DNA from 3 places in the Gordonia sp. NPDC062954 genome. Region 1 is predicted to be linked to each of the others. Evidence: riboswitches for the same ligand, from Rfam matches in the RefSeq annotation. Region 1 holds a riboswitch; each other region holds the start of a gene.
The links. Region 1 has a riboswitch for S-adenosylmethionine ahead of ACIGKQ_RS14440 (bifunctional o-acetylhomoserine/o-acetylserine sulfhydrylase). Riboswitches for the same ligand answer to the same signal wherever they lie in the genome.
Positions count from the first base shown of each region.

Region 2: another riboswitch for S-adenosylmethionine. It lies ahead of ACIGKQ_RS24720 (hypothetical protein); the one in region 1 lies ahead of ACIGKQ_RS14440 (bifunctional o-acetylhomoserine/o-acetylserine sulfhydrylase).
Region 3: another riboswitch for S-adenosylmethionine. It lies ahead of ACIGKQ_RS08920 (aminotransferase class V-fold PLP-dependent enzyme); the one in region 1 lies ahead of ACIGKQ_RS14440 (bifunctional o-acetylhomoserine/o-acetylserine sulfhydrylase).

Region 1 is NZ_JBITWL010000014.1:10,691-14,120, reverse strand. It holds gene ACIGKQ_RS14445 (homoserine O-acetyltransferase) at 1-425, opposite strand, end outside; gene ACIGKQ_RS14440 (bifunctional o-acetylhomoserine/o-acetylserine sulfhydrylase) at 501-1,829, opposite strand; SAM riboswitch class IV at 1,891-2,010, opposite strand; gene ACIGKQ_RS14435 (cutinase family protein) at 2,252-3,430, shown strand, end outside.
Region 2 is NZ_JBITWL010000048.1:7,640-11,069, reverse strand. It holds gene ACIGKQ_RS24725 (hypothetical protein) at 1-309, opposite strand, end outside; gene ACIGKQ_RS24720 (hypothetical protein) at 514-1,419, opposite strand; SAM riboswitch class IV at 1,550-1,664, opposite strand; gene ACIGKQ_RS24715 (DUF3293 domain-containing protein) at 1,761-2,270, opposite strand; gene ACIGKQ_RS24710 (hypothetical protein) at 2,480-3,430, opposite strand, start outside.
Region 3 is NZ_JBITWL010000006.1:194,083-197,512, reverse strand. It holds gene alc (allantoicase) at 1-556, shown strand, start outside; gene ACIGKQ_RS08920 (aminotransferase class V-fold PLP-dependent enzyme) at 629-1,921, opposite strand; SAM riboswitch class IV at 1,936-2,049, opposite strand; gene ACIGKQ_RS08915 (isochorismate synthase MenF) at 2,139-3,242, shown strand; gene ACIGKQ_RS08910 (O-succinylhomoserine sulfhydrylase) at 3,383-3,430, opposite strand, start outside.

The DNA.
Region 1 (3,430 bases):
TGATCGAGCACCGTGATCTGCGGAAAGCGAGAGCCCCACGGCCGCCCGTCCGGGGCCGGCGATGCAGGTCCGGTGGAGCCGCGACATCCGCCGAGCACGTTGGCCGAGATGACACACCATTCGTCGGTGTCGATGGCGAGTCCGGGGCCGATCAGCCCGTCCCACCATCCAGCGGTCGGGTGCTCGTCGTCGGCGGGGCCGGTGACGTGTGAGTCACCGGTCAGCGCGTGCAGGGTGAGGATGACGTTGTCGCGGGTGGGCGACAATGTCCCCCAGCGCTGGAAGGCCAGGGTGACATCGTCGAGCCGTTGGCCGTTGTCGAGAGATACCGCACCGATGCGGACGCTGGACATCGCCCCGTCCGGCATCTGCTCCCAGTCGGGGCGATCAGCGGGCTGGGTTTGCGGTTCGATACTCACCGACACAATTCACTCACTCTTCGTCACACTCGATTGTCGACGCATTGGCCTGTTGTCACATGAATGCTCTTGTCCCACACATCACTTGGCAGCAGCAAACCCCAGTTCCAGGTCGGTGATGATGTCGTCGATGCCCTCGATACCCACTGCCAGCCGCACCAGACCGGGGGTGACGCCGGCGTCGATCTGCTCCTGCGGGGCCAGTTGGCTGTGGGTGGTGGAGGCGGGGTGGATCACCAGTGATCGCACATCACCGATGTTGGCCACGTGACTGTGCAACGTCAGTGCGTCCACGAACTTCTTGCCCGCATCCACGCCGCCGATGATCTCGAAACTGACGATGGCGCCCTGCCCCTTCGGCAGTAGCTTCTGGGCGCGGTCGTACCAGGGCGACGACGGTAGGCCCGCGTAGGCCACCGACTCCACCTGAGCGTGACCCTCCAGGAACTCGGCCACGCGACGTGCGTTGCTCACGTGGCGTTCGATGCGCAGACTCAGCGTCTCCAGTCCCTGCGCCAACAGGAAGGCATTGAACGGAGAAATCGCCGCGCCGGTGTCGCGCAGCCACTGAACTCTGGCCTTCAGGGCAAACGCCGGGGCACCGAGGTCGGCGAACACCGCACCGTGATAGCTGGGGTCCGGTGTGGTGAAGCCCGGGAAGAGATCGACGCCGTCGCGTTGTACCCGCCAGTCGAAGGTGCCGCCGTCCACGATGGCACCGCCGATCGCGGTGCCGTGGCCGCCTATGTATTTGGTGGCCGAGTGCACCACGATGTCCGCGCCGTGGGCGAGCGGGTTCAGCAGATACGGCGTCGCGACCGTGTTGTCGACGATCAGCGGCAGGCTGTTACGGTGCGCCACCTCGGCGATGCCCTCGATGTCGAGGATCTCGTTGTTCGGATTGGAGATGGTCTCACCGAACACCGCCCGGGTGTTGTCCTTGATGGCCGCCTGCCAGGAGTCCAGGTCCTCGGGATCATCGACGAAGGACACCTCGATGCCGAGCTTGGGCAACGTGTAGTGGAACAGGTTGAATGTGCCGCCGTAGAGCCGTGGGCTGGAGACCACGTGGCCACCGGTCTCGACGATGTTCAGGATGGAATACGTCTCGGCGGCCTGACCCGACGCGAGCAGGAGCGCGGCGACGCCACCTTCGAGCGCGGCGATTCGCTGTTCCACCGCATCCTGGGTGGGGTTCATGATCCGGGTGTAGATGTTGCCCGGTTCGGCGAGCCCGAAGAGATCAGCGGCGTGTTGGGTGTCGTTGAAGACGTACGACGTCGTCTGGTAAACGGGCAGTGCCCGTGCATTGGTAGTGGGATCCGCCGTCTGTCCGGCGTGGATCTGTTTGGTCTCGAAGCTCCAGTTCGACGTGGGATCGACGACGTCGGAGCCAGTGGAGTCAGACATGACCATGTCCTACTTTCTGCGGTCGGCAGGGTGCAACGACCCTGGTGGGGTCCGACCTTCGGACCCGCGCTTGCCTCGGAGTGCATCTGCATTCCTCAACCCGGTCATCACCCGGAGCACCCCACCGCGGTTGGAGGGTTGCCGATCAGCAAGCCGGGGCTTGACGCTGATGCTCATGACCTGGCGTCAAGGATATAGCACGCCCCTGCGCGGCTGAGAACCGTGTTGTTCGCGGTGATCGGAACACGCCTGGATCGGCAGGTCACAAACTGAGAACAACTGTCGTCCGAAAGGATGAACTTCGGCCGTAATGCGACTGAAACCCCAGGTGAGAGTCGTTAGTCTAACGAACGATGATGCGGTCTTTGAGATCGCGGATCTAGGCTGTCGCCAGCCCAGGCCCTGCGACGAGAAGAGATCTGATGCCTGCTCGGTGCCGTTCGGCACACCGGATGACGGTCGTGCTCGTTGCCATAGCGAGTGCTCTCGCGGTGGCTGCCGCGTACTGCCTTCCGGCCGGCGTGGCCCGGGCGGATTCGGACGACGACTACGACTGTGGTGCGGGCGCCGTGATCATCGTCGGCGGGACGAATGACCCGGACGCGGCGAACATGATCGGCGTCAAGCAACGCTTCAGCGGCACCGGAATCGATGACACGCCCGGGACCGCCGACGACGACCCGCGCTACGCGGACGCTCCCTACAAAGTGATCAACGCCGACTATCCGACGACCCTGTGGCCGCTCGGCGCTGCGGGCTACGACGACAGCGTCGCGCAGGGCAACGCCGCGACGAAGCAGGCGATCGCGCGCTACCAGTATCACTGTGACACGCCGGTGGTGGTCGCCGGCTACTCGCAGGGTGCGCGGGTGGCCGGCGACGTCCTCTCCGACATCGGCAACGACCGCGACGACAAGGTCGTACTGCTCGACGAGCACGGGAACCCGGAGCTCGACGACGAGGGCGAACCGATCGTCGTCGACATCAGTACCGACGACCTGTCCGGCGAGCTCTACGCCGATCCCCGGCGGGTGGGGGACAAGACCGGCCGTGGCATCGAACTCTCACTGATCGGCGTGATCCCCGGACTCACCATGAGCGGCGCCCGAGAGGGCTATGGCAACCGGGGTTTCGGTGAGCTCGAGGACTCCGTGGTTTCGGTCTGCGTCCAGGGCGACCCCATCTGCGACCTGCCCGACCCGCTATACGACCCCATCGGGACCGTCGACGGCCTGGTCGGCTATTTCACCAAGCACGGTCTGTACAACTGGCAGATGTATCGCGATCCCACCGAACCGGTATGGAACACGGGACGCGTGGTCGATTGCGGAGCCGACCAGACCGACTGCATCGCCGAGGCGGACTCGGCCATCATCGGCGTCATCCGCGATGGTGCCGAGACGATCGGGCTCGACGGTACGAGGATCCGCGATGTCCTCGCCGATCGGTGGACCGTCGATCTGCCCTATGGAATCGAGCTGTCCAACCTGCAGCCGGTGGTCCGCGTCGTCCAGGACGTCCTGCCGCCGCTGCCGAACGTCGGCTACGGCGGCTATCTTCCCGATCTGTTGGTGTTCGAGAAGATCCTCAATGGAGTGGTC
Region 2 (3,430 bases), on a different contig from region 1:
CTTGTGGCGAGCTGACCTCCACCGGTTCACGTGGTCGGGCGTGAGGCCTGCCTGCGACAACAACTTTGGCCATTGGCCGATATTCTGCGAAGGGACACCGGCCGATCGCCAAGCCATAAACTCATCCGGGTCGAGCCCCGCCAAGATGGCCTCCCTCAGCCTGTCGGGCGTGGGTCCGAAGCGGGCTAGCACACTAACCCACGGCCTCACATCGGCAGGTGTTTCAAACACTGCTCTGGCGATCGTTAGATGGGCATCTCCCAACCCCAATTTCAGCCATTCGTCGTCGACTCTCGCCGCGTCCGTCATCGGTTCGCTCCTTCACACCCTGCATGCTCTGCGACGACTGACACCCAGGGTGCACTACGGCACGGCACGTCCTCCGACAGCCCCTGATAGCGGCCAATGAGCGAAGTTCGGTCGTCCAACACATTCAAGCTCAGGTTCGTCACTGTGTGCAGCAGCGCCGACAACTGTGGCTCGTGCGCGGCCGGCCGGTGCGGGCGCAGTAGGTCACAAACGTGAGTAGGGCTCTGCCAGAAGATTGGCAGCGGCGCCGATGGTGAGTCGATGCAGTTCCACCAGGGCGTCCTCATCAAGCGTTCTGGAGATGTAGCCGCCGGCGAGCACGAACGCCGTCGCTAGAGCGCCCTGTTGGCACCAGTCGAACACCATGCGCTCCCGACAGGCGAGTACGTCGGCGGTGATGTCGTCCAGACCGCCCACAACGCAGTCTTCGTGGGGGTCCATCCCCGCGTTGTACAGGCACAGATCGATCGCGGTGGCATCGACCTGGGCCAGTGCCCCCTTGATGGTGGTCAGGTACTCGTCGGCGCTGTGCACCAGCGTCAGGGTCGAGTTGGCCTGCCCCGGGTAGCGGTCGAACGAGCTGACCGACACATCGACCTGCGTGATGCGCTCGTCACCTTTGATGAGCTGGGCGGTGCCGCCGCCACAGTGTGCGTCGAAGTCGAGGATCAGCACCGACCGCGCTGCGCCCTCGTGCAGCAGTCTCTTCGCCGCGACTACCAGGCCATTGAAAGTGCAGAATCCTGCGCCCTCGTCGTAACGCGCGTGGTGCAGTCCCGAGGACAGCGAGCCGGCCACGCCCTCATCCAGGGCGCTGCGTGCCGCTGCCACGACGCCGCCGTTGCACGACAGCACCATCTGCCACAACGCGGGGTCCCATGCGAATCCCTGCGACTCGGCAAGCCACTGCGGGTTGCCGGTCTGCACTGCTGCCACATACTCGGGGTCGTGGACGCGGGTGAGGTCGCGCACGGTCAGCGGCGTCGGAGCGGTGACCTCGACACCCTCAATCGGGTCGCTGGCCAGTGAGTCGGCGATCCAGCCGGACTTGCGGGTGGTGTCGAAGCCGTACCCGGCGGCGACGTAGTCAGGGTGGTAGTAGAGCTTCACAGAGATCGGTCTCCTTTCGGTCGGTCCTGGGTCAGCACGCTCGCGGGGTTGTGTGCCCACCGCGTTCGTGAGCGGGTAGTCGGCGGTTGTCAGATAACGCGAATCTCTTCGACTCGCAGCCTCCGGCGGGGAGGCGCTCTTGCCCGGCACCGGTCGGTGCGGGCCGCTTCGGCCATCCGGGCCACCCATGAACGTGGGGTTGGCGTGCCGCCCAGCCGGAGCGTCGGGGTCGGCGACTCATGAAGCGTCATCAATATAGCGAGGCGCACCGACATTCTTCTTGAGTCGCAGGCATCTCGAAGGCGCTGCAGCCACCGCACAGCGCCATCACTACGGCACCGTCAGCGAGCACTACCGTCTTGAATCCACCGCCAACCTCGGTGAGTCTGCCGGTCGGTCGCACACGCGAACAAGGACCAACGTCGGCCGTGCCAGGCAAAGATCGCCACCTGGCCGAATCGCCCTCCGATATCGCGGGCACGGGCGTCGGTGAGTCCGAATACCGCCCTGCTGGTCTCGTGATAATCATCATCGAGGCTCAGCCCAACGGCATGCATGAAATGAACACTCTCGGTGTCTAGTTCATGATCCAACACCGACAGGCGAGCAGCATTCTCGTCACTCGTGGGCACGGAGTCGGGCTGGACAGCTGTAATGACATGCAAAGGGCCAAGGGGTGGCAACACCTCGCCGCTCTCGGCTGGCCAAACCGTTCCACCCCCAGCGGGACTGTCGATGTGAACCTTGGTCCTGAGGTACTGCTTCCACAGATCGTCGTCTTCTGCATGGCGCACCAGCTCGCCTCGGTTTGGCCACACAAAGTCTGAGTGCGCGTGCTTCGATCGAGCCATTAGTTCCCCCGAGAGAGACGCCGAGATGTCTCGACGTCTTCGTCGTTGGCGGCAGGACGAGACTTCAGAATGCCATCGTACGACTCCGAACTACGCGCGAATCCGGTGCGACAGCCCTTCTGCAACGCGGTAAGTGGGTCACACATCCGGGAACCGGCACGCAAAGACGCTCGTGCTGCCCATACCGATGTCACCCCGTGCGCTCGCCCTCATCCGATTTGGTCAGGGTCGGGGGTGCCAATTGACGAGTAAGTCAGCAACATCGGACCGACATCGAGCATTCCCAGATACTCGTTGCCCTTCAGCACGTTCAGTGATCCATCCCAGGCATCCGGCAGTTCCTTAAAGTTGGCAACTGAGTTGTCGAAGCTGGAGGCCTGCTCCCACCACTGGGCGAAGCCATGATCGGGGGCGGGCCGGGCAGCAGCTGCTTCGGCCGCAGCCGCGCGCACGCGATCGCGCTCTGTTGTTTCATGATCAACAAATTTCCAAGGCTGGCCGATCGTTTCAGCGATCCATGCCGCTTCGGCGGCCAAATCGGTACCGGACTGCTGCGCGACCTCAATAACCCTATTGCGAAGCACCTGCGGCACTTCCTCGGCCGTAGCGGTTGGATTATTCCACTGCACAAGAACATTCGGGAGTGTACCGTCAACCAGCAGCTTGGTTCCGTCCTCCTGGTACCGCGCCAATTGAGGGCCGTCACTGACAGGGCCGAGGACGCAGTAGTAGGGCGCCGATGGGTGTCGGCGGTAGTACATCAGGTATTCGGCCCCGTCGGGCAGGGCACAAACCTCCATACTGGTGACCGTCGGACCCATCGGGTTGAACCAGATCGCCACACTGACGGTTTGACGACGCTCCATCCACAGCAGGCGACGGTCGGCGGGCTCGTCCTCGGTTTTTTGCCTGCCCGCAAGAGCCGGTCGAGCTTGTTCGGCGATCGACGCGATGACCCATTCCGCTCGTTGTGAAGAGTCGTTCAGCAGGCCGCCTTGCGGCTCCCACCGCAATGGAACCCGGGCGATTTCACCGAGGACATCGCTCAGCGTTGAGGTGAAGCCCCACAGATCTGCCGCCGACCTACCGTCGTAGGAGCCAAGCTGTTCTTGACAGCGAACCTCTGACATCGTGTTCCACTGCTGATAGACGAGATGACC
Region 3 (3,430 bases), on a different contig from region 1:
GACGATGCACCCCGACGGCGGCGTGGCCCGCTTCCGCGTGCACGGTCGCGGAGTGCCCAACCCGCACTTCTTCCGCTACGGCCACTTCGACCTCGCCGCACTGGAAAACGGCGGCCTGATCACCGCCTGCTCCAACATGTTCTACAGCTCCCCCAACAATCTGCTGATGCCCGGACGCGCCCGCAACATGGGCGAGGGCTGGGAGACCTCGCGGCGCCGCGACGACGGCAACGACTGGGTCCAGGTCCGGCTGGCCGGGCGCGGCCAGGTCAGCCTCGTCGAACTCGACACCAGCTACTTCCTCGGCAACGCTCCCGGCGCGGCGACGGTTCGGGGTCGCGACGGCGAGAACGGCGAGTGGTTCGAGGTCCTGCCCCGCACCGAGCTGCAGCCCGACACCCGCCATCGCTTCGTCATCGACCTCGATCGTCCGATGACCGAGGCGCGCATGGACATCTACCCCGACGGTGGGATGGCGCGGTTCAAGCTGTACGGCACATTGACCGACGATGCGGAGGCCGAGCTCATCGAGCAGTGGGAGCGTGGCGAGGCCTGAGCTTCGCGCGCATCTATCGCGCATCCGCGCATGTCGAGACGTGCGCGGATGCGCGCTCGGTGCGCGGATGTGTCAGGCCTGCAATCGGTGCAGCGCCTCCACCAAACGGTTGATGTCGTCTGCGCCGGTCCCCAGGCCGAAGCTCGCGCGCACCGCACCATCGGGAAAGCCGAGCCGTTGCAGCAGCGGATGTGCGCAGAACTTTCCGTCGCGCACGCCGATTCCCGCTGTGTCACTGAGATGTTCGGCGACTTCACGGGGCGCGTGACCGTCCACGACGAACCCGGCTATACCGACCCGGTCGGTCGAGTCGTCGAAGATCCGCAGCAGCTCGACGCCGGCGATCCCGGCCAGTCCGGCGTCGAAGCGACCCAACAGCTCCGCCTCATGCGTACCAATGGTCTCGAAGCCGATGCCGGCCAACGCCTCGCAGGCCGCCGCGATCGCGATGGCGCCCAGCACGTTCGGTGATCCCGCTTCGTGTCGAGCTGCGCCGCTGCGCCATTCGACACTCGCCGACGCTGCGTCGTCGAGGGTGACTGCCGCCGACGCACCGCCGCCGGCGAGGTACGGGTCGGCCGCGTCGAGCCAGTCCGCCCGGCCGATCAGCACCCCGGCGCCGAACGGCGCGTAAAGCTTGTGGCCGGAGAACACGAGGTAGTCGATACCGTGGCTGACCATCGACACCGGCCGGTGCGCGACGAGCTGGGCTGCATCGACCAGGATGCGGGCGCCGTGTCGGTGGGCCAGCGCGGCGAGCCGGCCGATCGGCAGCACTTCACCGGTCACATTGGACGCCGCGGTCACCGCCAGCAACGCAGCCGGCGCCGCCGCCAACTCCGCCTCCAGCGCAGCCAGGGTGTCCTCGATCGTCGACCGCGCCCGCACCACCCGCGCGCCCCCGGCGCGCTCGCGGGCCGTCCACGGCAACAGATTCGCGTGGTGCTCGATATCCAGGACGACGACATCGCCGCGAGTGGCCCGGGCGGCCAGATTGATCGCGTCGGTGGTGCCGCGGGTGAACACCACGGCGTCGTCGATCCGTCCGCGCACGAAGGCTCGTACCGACTCGCGGGCCGACTCGTACCTGACGGTGGTGACCTGCGAATGATGTCCGGCACCCCGATGGACGCTCGCGTACTGGCCGAGCGCGGCCTGCACGGCGCCGGCCACCGCGGCCAGCGCCGGCGCACTGGCCGCGTAGTCGAGGTTCACATAGCGCACCGACCCGCCTGAGCACAGTGGAACGTGCGCGGTGGCGCCGACGACCTCGGCCAGCGGCGGGATCGGGGTCGGCTGCGGGCACGCGGGCAGCGGCGCAGCCGCGAGTGACGTGATGAATGGGTCTGACAGCACAGTGGACATGAACGCTCCTAGGGAATCCGCACTTGCCGTGGCCACCTCGACCACAGCCGGGTCGTCACCCGGAGCACCCCACCGCGGAGGAGGGTTGCCGGCCAGCGAGCCGGGGCTTGTCACTGGCACTCATGACCCGCATCAACAGTCGCCCATCGGCCCCGGATGAGTCAATTTCCGATCATCGTGAGCGAAACCCGGCGAGCCGCGCCGGTACCGTGAGGTCATGTCCACTTCCGACGGCGACGACCGCGAGGTGTTCGTGCTGTCCCGACCCCACGGCACCGTCCGCGCCCGTGGTCGTCGGCGTGCGTTCACCGACACCGCCGCCGCCCGCGCAGCCCTCTCCACGGGTGACGTTCGGGCCATCACCGGGGCAATCCCTTTCGACCCAGCCGACAATGCGGCGCTCGTCGAACCAAAAGTCCTCGATGTGGACGCCGCACCGCTGACGCCGGTGCCGCCGACACCGCGCGAGGTTGTGTCCATGACGGCCCACCCCGATCCACGAACCCACCGCGACCGGGTGGTCGCAGCCATCAAACAGATCGCCGACGGCGTGGTCGACAAGGTGGTCCTCGCCCGCGCCGTCGACATCGTGATCGGGCAGCCGGTTGAGGTCACCGATCTGCTTGCCGCACTGGCGGGCGGCAATGTCGACCACAACGCCTTCGCCGTGGACGTAGGGGCCGTCATCGGCGACGATTCGTGGCTACTCGGCTCGAGCCCGGAAGTGTTGTTGCGCAAGACCGGTCGGGTCGTCACCTGCCGACCGTACGCAGGCTCGGCACGCCGATCCGCCGACCCTACCGCGGACCGTGCGGCCGCCGAGGCGCTCGCGTCGTCGTCGAAAGACCTTGCCGAGCACCGATTCGTCGTCGATTACCTCCGCGACCGGCTCGCCCCGTTGAGTTCGGATCTGGATGCACCGTCGACCCCCGAGGTCCGCTCCACGGGCGAGATCTGGCACCTGGCGACACCCATCCGCGCGACGCTGCGTGATCCGTCGGTCACCGCGCTGGATCTCGCGGCGCTGCTCAGTCCCACCCCCGCGGTCTGTGGCACACCGAGTGATGTTGCCGCCCAGTTGATCCGCGATGTCGAAGACCCACGCGGGCTCTACGGGGGCGCGGTCGGCTGGTGCGACGACGCCGGCGACGGCGAGTGGATGGTCACCATCCGATGCCTGCAGCTTGCCGCAGATCGCCACAGTCTGCGCACCTGGGCCGGCGGCGGGATCGTGGCCCAGTCCGACCCACAGGACGAACTCGACGAGACCACCGCCAAACTCGCGACCGTCCTCAACGCATTGGGTATAGCGCATGCCTGACGACTTCCTGATCGCCCACAACCCGGAGGAAGGTTCGTCGCTCCTCGATACGTCGCCCAGCGGTTGGGCTGACTCTCCGGTGATCGAGTAGGTCCGAGGCGCCAGCCGAGGGCCGTATCGAGATCAGCCCGCCGACTTCCTCACCCCAGCGCCCGATCGAGATCCGCGATCAGGTCGTCGACGCCCTC